One region of the Amycolatopsis sp. lyj-90 genome, then DNA from elsewhere that is predicted to be linked to it. Evidence: riboswitches for the same ligand, from Rfam matches in the RefSeq annotation. Region 1 holds a riboswitch; each other region holds the start of a gene.
The links. Region 1 has a riboswitch for cobalamin ahead of ACLJPX_RS02910 (CoA-acylating methylmalonate-semialdehyde dehydrogenase). Riboswitches for the same ligand answer to the same signal wherever they lie in the genome.
Positions count from the first base shown of each region.

Region 2: linked by a shared signal. The riboswitch ahead of metE (5-methyltetrahydropteroyltriglutamate--homocysteine S-methyltransferase) and the one ahead of ACLJPX_RS02910 (CoA-acylating methylmalonate-semialdehyde dehydrogenase) in region 1 are both predicted to bind cobalamin.
Region 3: linked by a shared signal. The riboswitch ahead of ACLJPX_RS06875 (prenyltransferase/squalene oxidase repeat-containing protein) and the one ahead of ACLJPX_RS02910 (CoA-acylating methylmalonate-semialdehyde dehydrogenase) in region 1 are both predicted to bind cobalamin.

Region 1 covers NZ_JAJPWP010000001.1:725,189-730,322, forward strand. The annotation lists gene ACLJPX_RS02905 (acyl-CoA dehydrogenase family protein) at 1-793, opposite strand, end outside; gene ACLJPX_RS02910 (CoA-acylating methylmalonate-semialdehyde dehydrogenase) at 801-2,300, opposite strand; cobalamin riboswitch at 2,460-2,646, opposite strand; gene ACLJPX_RS02915 (short-chain fatty acyl-CoA regulator family protein) at 3,157-4,557, opposite strand; gene ACLJPX_RS02920 (3-hydroxybutyryl-CoA dehydrogenase) at 4,692-5,134, shown strand, end outside.
Region 2 covers NZ_JAJPWP010000016.1:121,289-126,422, forward strand. The annotation lists gene ACLJPX_RS42215 (cytochrome P450) at 1-635, opposite strand, end outside; gene metE (5-methyltetrahydropteroyltriglutamate--homocysteine S-methyltransferase) at 772-3,045, opposite strand; cobalamin riboswitch at 3,145-3,368, opposite strand; gene ACLJPX_RS42225 (ribonucleotide-diphosphate reductase subunit beta) at 3,502-4,578, opposite strand; gene ACLJPX_RS42230 (ribonucleoside-diphosphate reductase subunit alpha) at 4,652-5,134, opposite strand, start outside.
Region 3 covers NZ_JAJPWP010000002.1:266,506-271,639, reverse strand. The annotation lists gene ACLJPX_RS06880 (MerR family transcriptional regulator) at 1-670, opposite strand, end outside; gene ACLJPX_RS06875 (prenyltransferase/squalene oxidase repeat-containing protein) at 739-1,746, opposite strand; cobalamin riboswitch at 1,780-1,911, opposite strand; cobalamin riboswitch at 2,042-2,109, shown strand; gene ACLJPX_RS06870 (hypothetical protein) at 2,213-4,945, shown strand; gene ACLJPX_RS06865 (ABC transporter substrate-binding protein) at 4,942-5,134, shown strand, end outside.

The DNA.
Region 1 (5,134 bases):
AGCGCTCCGACAGATGCCGGACGGCCATGCCGAGCGCGGCCTCGGCGCCACCGAGGGAACAGGCCGAGATGTTGAGCCTGCCACCGTCCAAAGCGGACATGGCGACCCGGAACCCGTTGCCCTCGCCGCCGAGCAGCGCGGACGCCGGGACACGGGCGTCCTCGAAGATGACCTGCCTGGTGGGCTGGGCGTTCCAGCCCATCTTGATCTCGTTGGGTCCGAAGGAGACCCCGGGCGTGTCCCGGTCGACGATGAACGCCGAGATGCCCCGGGCGCCGGGACCGCCGGTGCGGGCGAGCACGACGTGGACGTCCGAAGTGCCCGCGCCGGAGATGAACTGCTTGACGCCGTCGAGCACGTAGTGGTCGCCGTCGCGGCGGGCACGGGTGGAGAGCGCCGCCGCGTCGGAACCCGCGTCCGGCTCGGTGAGGCAGTAGCTGCCGAACGCGTCCATCGTGGACATTCGCGGGAGGTACCGGTGCCGCTGGGCGTCGTCGCCGAACTTGTCGATCATGGTCGCGACCATGTTGTGGATCGAGATGTAGGCGGCCAGCGACGGGCAGCCGCCGGCGAGCGCCTCGAACACGAGGACGCCGTCGAGCCGGCCGAGCGCGGAGCCGCCGAGGTCTTCGGGCAGGTAGATGCCGCCCATGCCCAGCTGGGCGGCCTTACGGAGGACGTCGACCGGGAAATGCTTGGCCTGGTCCCATTCGATCGCGTGCGGGGCGAGGTGTTCCGCCGCGAACTCCGCGGCGGTCTCACGCAGGGCCCGCTGTTCGTCGGTCAGTCTCATCGTGGCCTCAGCTCATCGTCGGGATGACGAAGCTGGCGCCTTCCTTGGTGCCCGAAGGCCAGCGCGAGGTGACCGTCTTGGTCTTGGTGTAGAACCGGATCGAGTCCGGTCCGTGCTGGTTGAGGTCGCCGAAACCGGAGCGCTTCCAGCCGCCGAAGGTGTGGTAGGCGATCGGGACCGGGATGGGCACGTTGACCCCGACCATCCCGGTGTTCACCCGCGAGGTGAAGTCGCGGGCCGTGTCGCCGTCGCGGGTGAAGATCGCGACGCCGTTGCCGTACTCGTGCTCGCTGGGCAGCCGCAGCGCTTCCTCGTAGTCGGCCGCGCGCACGATCGACAGCACCGGGCCGAAGATCTCCTCGCGGTAGATCCGCATGTCGCTGGTGACGTGGTCGAACAGGCAGCCGCCGAGGAAGAAGCCGTTCTCGTGACCGTCCACAGTGGTCTCGCGGCCGTCGACCAGCAGTTTCGCGCCCTCGGCGAGGCCGACGTCGATGTAGTCGCGGACCCGCTGGACGGCTTCGGCGGTGACCAGCGGCCCGAAGTCGGCCGTTTCGTCCAGGGAGGCACCGATCTTCAGCGTCTTGACGCGTTCGGTCAGCCGGGCGGCCAGCGCGTCGGCGGTGGCTTCGCCGACCGGGACGGCGACGGAGATCGCCATGCAGCGTTCACCCGCGGAGCCGTACCCGGCGCCGATCAGCGCGTCGACGACCTGGTCGAGGTCGGCGTCCGGCATCACGATCATGTGGTTCTTGGCGCCGCCGAAGCACTGTGCGCGCTTCCCGTGCGCGGCCGCGGTTGTGTAGATGTACTCGGCGATCGAGGACGAGCCGACGAAGCCGACGGCCTCGACACGGGGGTCGGTGAGCAGCGCGTCGACGGCTTCCTTGTCGCCGTTGACCACGTTGAACACGCCCGGCGGCAGGCCTGCTTCGAGGAAGAGTTCGGCCAGCCGCAGCGGGACCGACGGGTCGCGTTCGGACGGCTTGAGCACGAAGGAGTTGCCGCAGGCGATCGCCGGGGCGGCCTTCCACAACGGGATCATCGCGGGGAAGTTGAACGGCGTGATGCCGGCGACCACGCCGAGCGGCTGCCGCATCGAGTAGACGTCGATGCCGGTGCCCGCGCTGTCGCTGTACTCGCCCTTGAGCAGGTGCGGGATACCGATGGCGAACTCGACCACTTCGAGGCCACGCTGGATGTCGCCGCGCGCGTCGGGAACGGTCTTGCCGTGTTCGGACGAGAGCAGGCGGGCGAGGGAGTCCTCTTCCGCGCGGACGAGGTCGACGAACTTCAACAGCACGCGGGCCCGCTTCTGCGGGTTCCAGCGGGCCCATTCAAGCTGGGCCTGCGCCGCGTCGGCGACGACGGCGGCGACCTCGGTGGCCGAGGCGAGCGGGACGCGGGCCTGGACGGCGCCGGTGCTGGGGTCGAAGACGTCGGCGAACCGGCCGGACGTACCCGATACCGGCTTGCCGCCGACGAAGTGGCTGAGTTCGGTGCTCATGGATGCCCTTTCCGAAAGTACGCAGGACGAAGCCGCCCGAAGACCACGATCGGTGGCCGGGCAGGGGAGTACGGACGACTTACCGCCGGGGTGGTGGCGGGTCGGCGACTTTCGCGCAGGCAGGAAGAATCCGCATGCGTTCAGCTCCATCCTCGTGGACGAACACGACACGTCTGCGGCCGGTATCCTGGCTCCCGGATCCGCGGCGGCTCCGGCCTTCCCGGCTCGCGCCAGTGGCCTTCTCTGCGGGAGCGCCGCTCCCCGGTCACAGTGGCGGGACCGCACCGGATTTTCACCGGCTTCCCTGCACCGCAGACCTGTGGACACCATAAAGTAGGAAGTCCGACTATGTCGAGGACAAGGGTGTGGCGTACGCCTCAGGTACGCGATGGGTCTCGTGAGTGGTGGCGTCCGGAATCCCCCGCCCGGCTGCCGGCCGTGGGGGTGTGGGGGTGGCACGGTCTTGATCAACGGAGGATCGGGGCGTCTTTCGCCGCGTCCAACGCCGAGCGGCCTTGTCGCGAAAGCCACTTTCGCGAGGTCTGATGTCCCGAAAGTGGCTTTCGCGACACCCCGGCGAGCCTGGTGTGGCCTTCACGGTGACCGGGATCAGTGGCTTCGGTCGTGAGTGGCGATTCGGGTTCTAAGCCGAATCGCCACTCACGACCACCTCGCCCCACACGGTCTGAACCTTCAGCTCCAGCCAGGAACGGGGTCACCCGGGGACAACGGTGTTGTGAAAGCCACTTTCCCAACCTTCACCGTTGTTGCGAAAGTGGCTTTCACAACGCCCACCCTGCGAGCGAAAGACGGCACGAGCACGCCGGGTTCGCCCTTCTCCTCGATAAACCGCCACTCACGAGAGTGGCGGGTAGGGCAGCAGGCTGGACGAATGCTCGTCGACCCGCATCGGTTTCCCGATCGCGGGGAAGGCGCGCTGCGGGCACGCGGGCCGTTCGCAGACCTTGCACCCCATCCCGATCGGGGTGACGGCCGCGCCGGTGCCGAGCGCCAGCCCGTCGGAGTACACGAGCCGTCGCGCGTGCCGGAGTTCGCAGCCGAGCCCGATCGCGAACGTCTTGCCGGGATCGCCGTGCCCGCCCGCCGCGCGGGAAACGGTGCGGGCCAGCCAGAAGTACTTCTTGCCGTCCGGGAGTTCGGCGACCTGGGTGAGGATCCGGCCCGGCGAACTGAACGCCTCGTAGACGATCCACAGTGGACATGAGCCGCCGACACGGGAGAAGTGAAACCCGGTGGCGGACTGACGTTTCGAGATGTTGCCCGCACGGTCGACCCGCACGAAGGAGAACGGCACGCCGCGGGTGCCCGGTCGCTGCAAAGTGGACAGTCGATGGCAGATCGTCTCGAAGCCGACGCCGAAGTGGTCGGAAAGGCGCGTGATGTCGTAGCGGTAGCGTTCCGCCGCGCCGAGGAAAACGCGATACGGCAGGACGAGCGCGCCCGCGTAGTAGTTGGCCAGGCCGATCCGCGCGAGTCGCCGGGCGGTGTCGCCGCTGAACTTCCCGTCGTCGACGAGCCGGTCGATCACGTCGCCTGCCTCCAGCAGCGCCAGCTCGGACGCGAGCCGGAACGCGGCCTGACCGGGGCGCAGCGCGGGGGAGAGACGCAGCGTCTTCTCGCGCGTGTCGAAGTGGTGCTGATCGGCGCCTAGGGATTCGGAGACCACCTTGACGCCGTGACGGTCCAACAGTCCGGCGGCCAGTCCACTGCGGACTTCGCCGGGGTGGAGGCGCAACTCGGCGGCCAGCTTCTCCGCGGGAGCGTCCAGTTCCGTGACGTGGTTGCGGCGCAGGTAGAACCAGTCCCGGATCTCCTCGTGCGGCTGTTGCGCGGTCGACCGGTCGAGTCCCTGCTCGGTCACCAGCGTGGCGATGTTCTCCACGGCTTCGCGGTAGCGGCGGTGCAGCGCGACGAGCGTCCGCGCCACCTCGGGCAGCGTGGTGGTCAGCGCGTCGACCTCGCCCGCGGAGATCGCGCCGCTGACGGTGTTGTCGCCGAACACCTCGCGGACGTCGGCGACCAGCCGGGCGGTGTCGCGGGCGGCGAAGAACTCCGTGTCCACGCCGAAGGTCTCGGTGAGCTTCAGCAGGACCGGCATGGTCAGGGGCCTGCCGTTGTGTTCGAGCTGGTTGACGTAACTCGGCGAGATCTCCAGCAGCCTGGCCAGTTCGGACTGCGTCATGGACCGGCCTTCGCGCAGCTGGCGCAGCCGGGCACCCGCGTACATCTTCTCCACAAAGCGACTGTAACAACTTTTACAAGCGGTTCGCGAACGTTCACAACTCTTCACAGCGCTGTGGGCTAGCGACGGTCGCGAGGTCGGTGCCACGCTCGTGGCAGAGCACCACAAGGTTCACAAAGGGAGTGCGGATGAGCGCGGAGATCGCCCGAGCAGGCGTCGTCGGGGCCGGTCAGATGGGGGCCGGAATCGCCGAGGTGTGCGCCCGGTCCGGCCTGGACGTCGTGGTGTGCGAACACGACACACCGTCCGCCGACGCGGGCCGCGCGCGGATCTTGGCCTCGCTCGATCGGGCGGTCCGGGCGGGCAAGCTCGGCCGCCCGGAGGCCGAACGCGCCGCCTGGCGGCTGCGGTTCACCACCGACGTCGGCGAACTGGCCGACCGTCAGCTGGTGATCGAAGCCGTCGCCGAGGACGAGCAGGTCAAGCTGGAGCTGTTCGCGACACTCGACAAGGTCGTGACCGACCCCGCCGCGATCCTCGCGTCGAACACCTCCTCCCTCCCGATCATGCGGCTGGCGATGGCCACCGGCCGGGCCGAACAGGTCGTCGGCCTGCACTTCTTCAATCCGGT
Region 2 (5,134 bases), on a different contig from region 1:
CGGTTGATCGCGGCCGCGTCTTCGCCGGACCGCATGCCCATGAACACGCGTGTCGCGACGTCGAGCGTGAGTTGCTTGAGGGACCAGTAGATCCGCGGGTTCGGCCGGTCCGCCCAGGCGGCGATGCCCTCACGGAGCGCCGGTCCCATCTGGTCGACGTATCCGGTGAGCCGCTGCCGCGTGAACGCCGCCTGCATGATCCGGCGGTGCAGATGGTGCTCGCCGAAATCGAGCAGCATCAGGCCGCGGTCGAAGAACTGCTCGATGAAGAACTTCCAGCCCTCCTGGGAAAAGGCCTTGTCCTTGTTCACCAGCGCGATCTGGGTGGCCTCGGGGCCGGAGAGGGCGACGATGCGGCGGCCGAACGCGCCCATCCACGACACCGGGCCGTAGGTCTCGTAGCGCTTGAGGCCGAACTCGATGCCGAAGCGCATGAAGTCCAGCGCGTGCCCGATGACGGGCGGGCCTTCGTCGCCGAGGACGGGTTTGAGACCCGGCGGGGCGGGCGCGAGCTCGCGGACCGGCCAGGTCGCGCCGAGCCAGCGCTGGTCGACCGAACGCGGCAGGGGGATCGAGGTGAGCGGCGGGACCCGCTCACGCAGTGCCCCGGTGACCTTTTCGACGGCGTTCGCCATGGTGACCATCTCCCCGTTGAGACCGGCTACCGCCCCACCATCGCACTCTTGTTGGCAGGTTGACAATACCCCGGCGGATGTACATAAGGCCCCCTTCCTTGCGCCTGGAGCAAGGAAGGGGGCCTTCATGTCCTGATCAGCCCAGCTCGGACCGGACCGCGTTCGCGGCCGCGACCAGGTTCCGCAGGGCAGGCTCCACCTCGGCGTAACCGCGGGTCTTCAGCCCGCAGTCCGGGTTGACCCAGATCCGCTCGGCGGGCACGGCGCCGACGGCGGTCCGCAGCAGCCCGCTGACCTCGTCGACGCCGGGGACGCGCGGCGAGTGGATGTCGTACACGCCCGGCCCGACGCCGCGGCCGAAGCCCGCCGCGCCGAGGTCGGTGACGACCTCCATCTTCGACCGCGCCGCCTCGATGCTGGTGACGTCGGCGTCGAGCGCGTCGATCGCCTTCACCACCTCACCGAACTCCGAATAGCACATGTGCGTGTGGATCTGTGTCGCGTCGTCGATCCCGGACGTCGCCAGCCGGAACGACGAAACCGCCCAAGAGAAGTACGCCTCGTGCGCCGCAGCGCGCAGCGGGAGCAGTTCCCGCAGCGCCGGCTCATCCACCTGGATGACGCGGATGCCGGCCGCCTGCAGGTCGTGCACCTCGTCGCGGATGGCCAGCGCGACCTGGCGGGCGGTCTCGCCCAGCGGCTGGTCGTCGCGGACGAACGACCACGCCAGAATCGTCACCGGCCCGGTCAGCATGCCCTTGACGGGCTTGCCGGTCAGGCTTTGCGCGTAGCGCGCCCACTCGACGGTCATCGGCTCGGGACGGGAGACGTCGCCGTACAGGATCGGCGGCCGGACACACCGCGAGCCGTAGGACTGCACCCAGCCGAAGTCGGTGGCCGCGAACCCGGCCAGCCGCTCGGCGAAGTACTGCACCATGTCGTTGCGCTCGGGCTCGCCGTGCACCAGCACGTCCAGGCCCAGATCCTCCTGCAGCCGGATGACGCGCTCGATCTCCGCCTTCATCGCGGCCTCGTACCCGGCGTCGTCCAGCGAGCCCGCCTTGTGCGCGGCACGGGCCTTGCGGACGTCGGTGGTCTGGGGGAACGAGCCGATCGTCGTGCTCGGCAACGGCGGCAGGGCCAGCGCGGCCTGCTGGGCCGCCGCGCGCCGCGCGTAGGGGGAACGGACGGTGTCCTCCGGCCGCAGCGCCTCCAGCCGGGCACGGACCCCGGCGTCGGCCAGATCGGCCGCCGTGGCGCGGTCCGTGGCCGCCGCACGGGCGGCGGAGAGGTCGACGCCCTCCTCCTTCAGCGCGCGGCCGAGCAGGACGACCTCGTCGACCTTCTGCTTGGCGAACGCGAGCCAGCCCTTGAGCCGCGGGTGGAGCTCGGCCTCCCGCTCGACGTCGTAAGGCACGTGCAGCAGCGAGCACGACGTCGAGACGCTGACCGACTTCGCGGTGCCGAGCAGCGTCGCCGCCCGGCTGAGCGCGCGGGTCGGGTCGGTGCGCCAGACATTGCGCCCGTCCACGACACCGGCCAGGACCTCCTTGTCGCGCAAGGCGGGTTCGGCCGCGACGGCGTCCACAAAGGACTCATCAGTGACGAGGTCGACGGCGAGGGCGTCGATCGGGGAACGGGCGAGCACACCCAGTCCCCGGCCGAGACCGCCGAAGTATCCGGCGACCAGGATCTTCGGGCGCGCGGTCTCCTTCGCGAGCCGGTGGTAGGCGCGGATGAGCGCGTTGAGCTCCGGCTCGGTGCGGTCGCCTGCGAAGGCGGGCTCGTCGAGCTGGACCCACTCGACGCCTTCGTCATGCAGGCGCCGCAGCAGTTCGACGTAGCCGTCGAGAAGGTTGTCGAGAAGGTCCAGCGGGCGGAAGCCCTCCGGAGCACCCTCGGCGGCCTTCGCGAGCAGCAAGAACGTCACCGGGCCCACCAGCACCGGCCGTGTCTCGACGCCGATCGCGCGGGCCTCGCGGTACTCGTCGAGCGGCTTGGAGCCGGCGACCGAGAACCGGGTGTCCGGCCCGAGTTCGGGGACGATGTAGTGGTAGTTCGTGTCGAACCACTTCGTCATCTCCATCGCGGGCGCGTCCTGCACCCCGCGAGCTGCGGCGAAGTAGGTGTCGAGCGGCGAGAGACCGAGCTTCGTGACGCGCTCCGGCAGCGCTCCGAACAGCTCGGCGGTGTCGAGCACCTGGTCGTAGTGGGAGAACGTGTTGGAGGGGACGGAATCCAGTCCGGCGTCCTTGAGTTCCCGCCAGGTCTGCGTGCGCAGCGCGCGGCCGGTCTCCAGCAACGCGGCCTCGTCGATCTTGCCCGCCCAGTAGCGTTCGAGTGAACGCTTGAGTTCCCGGTCCGGTCCGATCCGGGGGTAGCCCAGCACAGTGGTGCCGATTTCGGTCACAGCTCTCTCCTCGCGAGCTTGTCGTCAGAGCCCGGACGCGCGCAGGAGTGACCGCGATTCGGTCGCGCCCATCCCACGAGGCCCGGACTCACGCACGCCGTCGGCGCGCGCACCACGGGCAGGTCTTCGGACTCGTGGGCGACTCGCTCGCTCCTACCGGCCGTCGCTTCCCGGGGCGCCATGCCCCAGTGCTTTACCGTGTCTCGCACGGTGACGGCTTTCGTTCCCACATACCGCTGCGGGGCAGTCCCGGATTCACACCGGGTTCCCTGTTACCTCGACCGGCCTGGGAGGCCGGGCGAACCAGTAGCACCCTGGAGCGTACCGAATTCGGGTCTCGTGTGACTGGAGGCGTAACTCACGTGATCAGACGGTGAACTCGCGTGTCTGGAGACGGAACACGCCGGGCGGAAGTCCGCCCGGCGTGTTCCGTCTCTGATCACGTGAGATGCGGGATCAGTCCCAGTCGAGGGCACCACCGGACTGGTACTCGATGACGCGGGTCTCGAAGAAGTTCTTCTCCTTCTTGAGGTCCATCGCCTCCGACATCCACGGGAACGGGTTCTCCGTCTCGCCGAAGATCGGCTGGAGGCCGATCTGCTGCGCACGACGGTCGGTGATGAAGTGCATGTACTGCTCGATCAGCTCGGCCGACAGCCCGAGCATGCCGCGCGGCATGGTGTCGCGGGCGTAGGAGACCTCGAGCTCGCAGGCCTCGGTCAGCATGCCGCGGATCTCCGCCTGGAACTCCTCGGTCCACAGGTGCGGGTTCTCGATCTTGATCTGGTTGATGCAGTCGATGCCGAAGTTCAGGTGGATCGACTCGTCGCGCAGGATGTACTGGTACTGCTCGGCAATGCCGATCATCTTGTTCCGGCGGCCGAGCGAGAGGATCTGCGCGAAGCCGGTGTAGAACCACATGCCCTCGAAGATCACGTAGAACGCGACCAGGTCACGCAGGAAGTTCTGGTCGGCCTCGGGGGTACCGGTCTCGAAGTCCGGGTTCTCCAGGTTCTGCGTGTACTTCAGCGCCCACGCGTCCTTCTCCGAGATGGAGGGGACCTCGCGGTACATGTTGAACAGCTCGCCCTCGACCAGGCCGAGGCTCTCGCAGATGTACTGGAAGGTGTGCGTGTGCACGGCCTCCTCGAACGCCTGGCGCAGCAGGTACTGGCGGCATTCGGGGTTGGTGATCTGGCGGTACACCGCGAGCACGATGTTGTTGGCCACCAGCGATTCCGCGGTGGCGAAGAAGCCGAGGTTGCGCTTGAGCATGGTGCGCTCGTCCTCGGTCAGGCCGTCGGCCGACTTCCACAGCGCGATGTCGGCCTGCATGGCGACCTCGGTCGGCATCCAGTGGTTGTTGCAACCGGCGAGGTACTTCTCCCACGCCCAGGTGTACTTCATCGGCAGCAGCTGGTTGACGTCGGCGCGGGCGTTGATCATCCGCTTGTCGTCGACGTTGATCCGGGCGGCGCCGACTTCGATCTCACCGAGGCCGGTGGCGTCGGTGGAAGCGTCAAAGGTGGTCATAGAGGGGCACACTCCAAGAGGCGTCGTGAGTGGTAAGGACGGTTAGAACCGCCCTTACCACTCACGAGGATGTTTACTGGCAGGCTTCGCAGTCGGGGTCGTCGATACGGCAGGCTGCGCCGTCGGTGGCGACGAAGTCGACGTCGGAGACCTGCGGGATCTCCTTCGGCTCCGGGGCGGTCACCGGCACCGCGGGCACGGCGGCGGCGGGCGACGGCGAAACCGCGGCGGAAGCCGACGGGGCGGGCGAAGCGGCGGGAGCGGCGGGCTTGGGTGCCGAAGGTGTGGCCGGGGCCGGGGTGGCCGAGACCGCGTTCAGCTTGCCGTCGGTGCCGCGCAGGGTGCTCTTCTCCACGTGCGTCGCGGACCGCGCCCGCAGGTAGTACGTGGTCTTGAGGCCCTTGTGCCAGGCGTAGCGGTACAGCTCGTCGAGCTTGCGGCCGCTGGGCGCCGCGATGTACAGGTTCAGCGACTGCGCCTGGTCGATCCACTTCTGACGACGCGAACCGGCGTCCACCAGCCACCGCGACTCGATCTCGAACGCGGTCGCGTACAG
Region 3 (5,134 bases), on a different contig from region 1:
ACAGCGCCAGGCTCGCGGTCACCGCCGACTGCGCCAGCGGCCGCAGCCGTTTCACCAGTTCGGTGAGGTCGGAGATCTCGGTCGCGTCCGGCACCCAGTCCGCTCCGCGCGGGCCGACGACATCGTTGCGGATGGTGTCGAGGAACAGCGTCGCGATGGCGTCGGTGTGCTCGATCAGCGTCTCGGCGAGGCCGAGGACCTGTTCCGGCGGCACTCCCGCCGCCAGCAGTTCGCGGCCAGCCTGCAGCAGCTGCGGGCTGAAGACCTCGAAATGCGCGCCCCGCCGGGTGGCCACCCCCATCGCCAGCACGCGTTTGACGTTGGCGGGGGTGATCAGCCGCCCGAACTCCTTCCGCGCCTGCGTCACGGTGATCCGCTCGGGGGTCTCCTCCGACCACGGCTGGGAGAGCGCGTCTTCCAGGCCCATCAGATCGCCCAGATCCCGCCCCTGCTGCCAGGTCTCGATCATTTCCTCGATCTGGGCGAGGGTGTACCCGCGCTCGAGCAGCTGGACGATCAACCGCAGCCGGGCGAGATGCGCGTCGTCGTACATCGCCACGCGCCCGCGTCGCGTCGGCGCGGGAAGCAGTCCTCTGTCCTGATAGGCGCGCACGTTCCGCACCGACGTCCCCGCCAGGTTCGCGAGTTCGCCCACTCGATACTCAGCCACCGGCACAGGCTAAAGGCTCGTGAGTGGCAAGGACGGTTAGAACCGTCCTTGCCACTCACGAGGTGACGTCAGGAGCAGGCGAGCACCGGCGCCTGCGGACGGCCACCGCCGTGCAGGTCGCTCAGCGGGACCCGCGCCAGGCCGAGGATCGCCTGCGCGGTCGCGCGCGGGGCGGTCGCCGGGTTCAGGCCGGTGGCGTCGTAGGCGATCGCGCCGCGGTCCGCCACGGCGCCGGTGCAGCCGGTCTGCAGCGACCGCAGGAACTCCCGCGCCTTGACCGCGGCGGCGGGACGGTGCCCGGCCAGCGCCTCGGCGGCGAGGCCGGTGCTGTTGGCGTTCGGCGCGTTCGTGCCGACGCCGAAGCCGCCGTTCGCGTGCTGCTTGGTGACCAGCCAGGAGGTGCCTTCGCCGGCGTTCACCGGGTCACCGGTGGCGCGCAGGGCCTGCACGACCATCGCGGTCGAGTCGACGTCGCTCGCGCAGGTCGCTTCGCCGAAGTTCAGCGGGAAGCCGCCGTCCGCGCACTGGGTGCCCGCGAGGAACGTCACGGCCGACGCGGGGGCGCCGGCGGGGGTGCGGTCCAGCGCCAGCAGGGCGAGCGACTGCGAGAAGGCGTTGGAGTAGTCGCCGAACTCGGACCGGTCGGAGAACCGGCCGGACGGCGTGAGCAGCGAGAGCAGTCCCGCCTTCAGGTCGACGCCGCCGAACGCCGCCGGGTTCTTGCCCCGGATCTCCGCGGCCAGCAGCAGTTTGGCGTGCGCGCCCGCGTAGGCCTCGGTACCGCTGCCGACGTAACCGGTGGTGATCTCCGGCTTCGCCAGCCACGTGATCGCCTTGCCCGCGTTGGTGTCCGACACCCCGGCCGCGGCGAACGCGAAGATCGCGTCGATCGTCAAGCCCTGGTCGGGGTACTTCTGGCCGCCGAAGTCGGCCTCGAACCTTTCCCCGTCGGCCATCTGCCTGGCGAGCCAGCCCGCGGCGGCGTCCGCCTTGTTGTGGGTGGCCGCGGTCGCCGCCGGAGCGGCGACCAGTCCGATGCCGCACAGCATGGCGACAGCGAGGACCAAACGTCTCATGAGAACCCTTCCCGCATTTCCACGACAGGAGTCGGTGGTGACACCGCGCGACGTGGGTGACCGGGCTCGCCCGGAGGGCATACCGTTGCGGGACAGCGCCGGACTCTCACCGGACTTCCCCCACGACCGCGCTGAATTGACGATCCGAAGAGTCTCATCCCGGTCAAGCGCCGGGGTACCGCCAGGCGCGAGTCGCGATGTGATCCTGGCAACCGACCTGGTCAGCGGTGCCTGTCGCAGGTAATCGGGTGTTAACCTCGGCGGGCTCGACAACTGAACACCGCCGCCCGTGACGGGGAAGCCGGTCGAAATCCGGCGCTGTCGCGCAACCGTGGGCCCCTCATCAGGGCGAGCCGGGGTACCGCACGAGTGGATGCACGATCAAGAAGTCCGAACCACTGTCGCGATAAACAGGGGTGACTGCGGCGTCCCGCGCCTGTCCTCCGTCATGCCGCAAGGAGGAGCCATGCGCCGCGGGTACCTGGCCGCATCGGCGTTCGCCGTCAGCGTCGGCGTGGTCGCCGCGCTGCTCACCGGGACGGCGACAGCCGCCAACGACCCCGGAGCGGCGAAGTCGAACTCCGGCTGGCTCGCGACGAAGCTGAAGCCGGACGGCACGCTCGAGAACCCCAACGGCGGCGATCTGCCCGACCACGGGCTGATGATCGACGCGCTGTTCGCGATGTACGCCTCGGGCGAAGGCGCGAAGGCCGAGCCGATCGTGAAGTACCTCGACGAGCAGGGCCACGCGACCGACTACTTCACCTGGGACGGGCTCATTCCCGACGGCGGAGAGTTCGACTTCTCCGACATCATCGTCGGCGGTGCGGCGGCCAAGACCCTGGTCGCCGCCGAGGTCGCGGGCCGGAATCCCCGGAACTTCGACGGCTACGACATGGTCGCCGAGACCAAGGCCGCGATCATGCGCAAGGGTCCCGACATCGGCCGGGTCAGCGACTACTCGAAAGATCCCAGACTCGCCGATTCGGTGAGCAACAACGCGAACATGTTCGGCCAGTCCCTCGGCGTGATCGGTCTCGCCGCGGCCGGCGAGAACGACCAGCTCGCCATCGACAAGCTGCTGACCCAGCAGTGTTCCGAGGGCTACTTCCGGATCTTCTTCGCCTACATCAAGACGACCGAGACCGGTGACCACGTCACCGCCGACGGCCACAAGGTCTCGACCTGCGACGAGGGCAAGCCGTTCGACCTGTCCGCCAAGGACGGCGACGCCACCGGTTTCGCCCTGTCGGCGATGCTGGCCGCGCGGAAGGCGGGCGCCGCGGGACTCGACGGCCCGATCGCGAAGACCGTCTCGTGGCTCCTCGCGAATCAGGATCCCGGCGGTGGCTGGGGCGGCGGCGTCGGCACCGAAGCCCCGAACACCAACAGCACCGGGCTGATCCTTCAGGCGCTCGCCGACGTCGGCGGCGCGGACGCGGCGGTGGACAAGGGCGTGCGGTTCCTCAAAGCCGCGCAGGCGACCGCCGCGGCGGACTCCGGCAACAGGCTCGCCGGTGACATCGGCGCGATCGCCTACAACCCTGAGTCGTACGTGGCCGCGCGCGCCAACGGGATCGGCGGTCTCGACACCTGGATCCGCGCGGGTGCCCAGGCCTCGCTCGGGTTGTCCCAGGTCGGCTTCTACGACCTCGCGAAGGGCGGCGGGCCGCCGACGAGCAGCAGCGTGTCTGAGACGCCGACCTCGACGCCGTCCGAAACGAGTTCCGCCACCGGCACCCCGACCTCGACCACGAGCGAGCCGGAGCCGACCAGCACCACGACGACCACGACCACCACTACGACGACGACCACCACGACGACGACCAAGACCACCACGACGCCGGTGACACCGACGCCGGGCACGTCCTCGTCCCCGGTGACCAGCCCGCCCGCGCCGAGCACGGTCACCGTCACGAACACCCCGCCCGCGGCCAAGCCGCAGGAGACCAAGCCCGCGCCGAAGACCACGACGCCGAAACCCAAGAAGGCCGTCACCCCGCGGGCGTCCACCGGCGCCCGGGTCGCGCCGCCGACGGCGATCGCGACCCCGGTCGCCATCCCCGGCACGGCGACACCGGCCTCCCGGCTCGGCGCGTATCTGACGAACCGGCTCGTCGGCGGTGACCACGTCGAGGTCACCGAGGACGGCAAGACCTACGTCGACTACGACGCCACCGCCGAGCTGGTCCTCGCGCTGCGGGCGCTGGACGAGCAGCCGGACACCGTCGCTCGCGCGTCGAAGTTCCTGCTCACGCCGGAAGCCGTGCAGGCCTACGCCCACGGCGCGCCGTACGAACAGAGCGGGGCCTCCTACGCCGAACCACTCGCGAAGCTCGTGCTCGTCGGCGAATTCGTGAAGGCGGATGTCGGCCAGTTGCGCGCGGATCTGGTGAAGCTGCGCGGCGCGGACGGCAAGTTCACCGACACAGGGTCCTTCGCCGACGCCGACGAGACCGTCGAGCGGCACGCGTGGGCACTGCTCGCCACCACCGCCGACCCCGGCCCCGCGGTCGAGCTGCTGCTTTCGCGCCAGTGCGCCGACGGAACCTTCCCGAAGCACCTCGACACCGCCGAATGCGGCTCCGGTGACCTCGGAGCGACAGCCGCCGCGGTCACCGCGCTGGCCGCCCGTCCGCACACCGACGCCGCGCCGTCGGCCAAACGGCCGGACGGCTGGACCGAGCGGCGCGTGTCGGCGTTCGTCTCCGCGGTGAGCGCGCTCGGCGTCCGGCCGACCGGCGAGGGCATGGTGACCGGCGAGGCGGGCGAGCCGGACGTCGCGCTGAGCGCCACCGTCGCCGCCGCGCGGCAGATCGCCGGGCTCGACGCGAGCGGAACCGCGCGGTCGCTGGGCAAACTGGTCCAGGCCGACGGCGGGTTCGCCAAGGGATCCGTGGCGGCGAGCGACGGGAAGACCGATTTCCCGACGAGCCTGGCCGCCGCGCAGGGTGTCGCGGGCCGGTCCTGGCTCACCGCCGCGGATTCGCCGCTGTCACCCGCCGTGCGGCTGCCGCTCTCGGACGTCAGCGCCGAAAACGCCGTGTCCGGTACCCAGCTGCAGGCCGCCGCCCAGACGACTCAGCCGCCGTGGGCGACCTGGGGGCTCGTCGGTCTCGCGGTGCTCCTGCTGGCCGCCGCGATCGTGCTCATCTTCCTGCTTCGCCGCTTCATCAAGACAAAGGGGGCAACACCATGAGAAGACTGCTCGCCGTCACGTCCGTCCTCATCGGACTGATCGGGCTGTCCGCCGCACCCGCGCAGGCGGTCGATCCGGCCAAGGGCTACAACGGGATCTGCACCGGCAACGACGCCCTCAGCGGCGTCACCGTCGTGGTCGACTTCCAGGAACTGGACGGCAACGGCGGGACCGCCGCGCCGACGATCA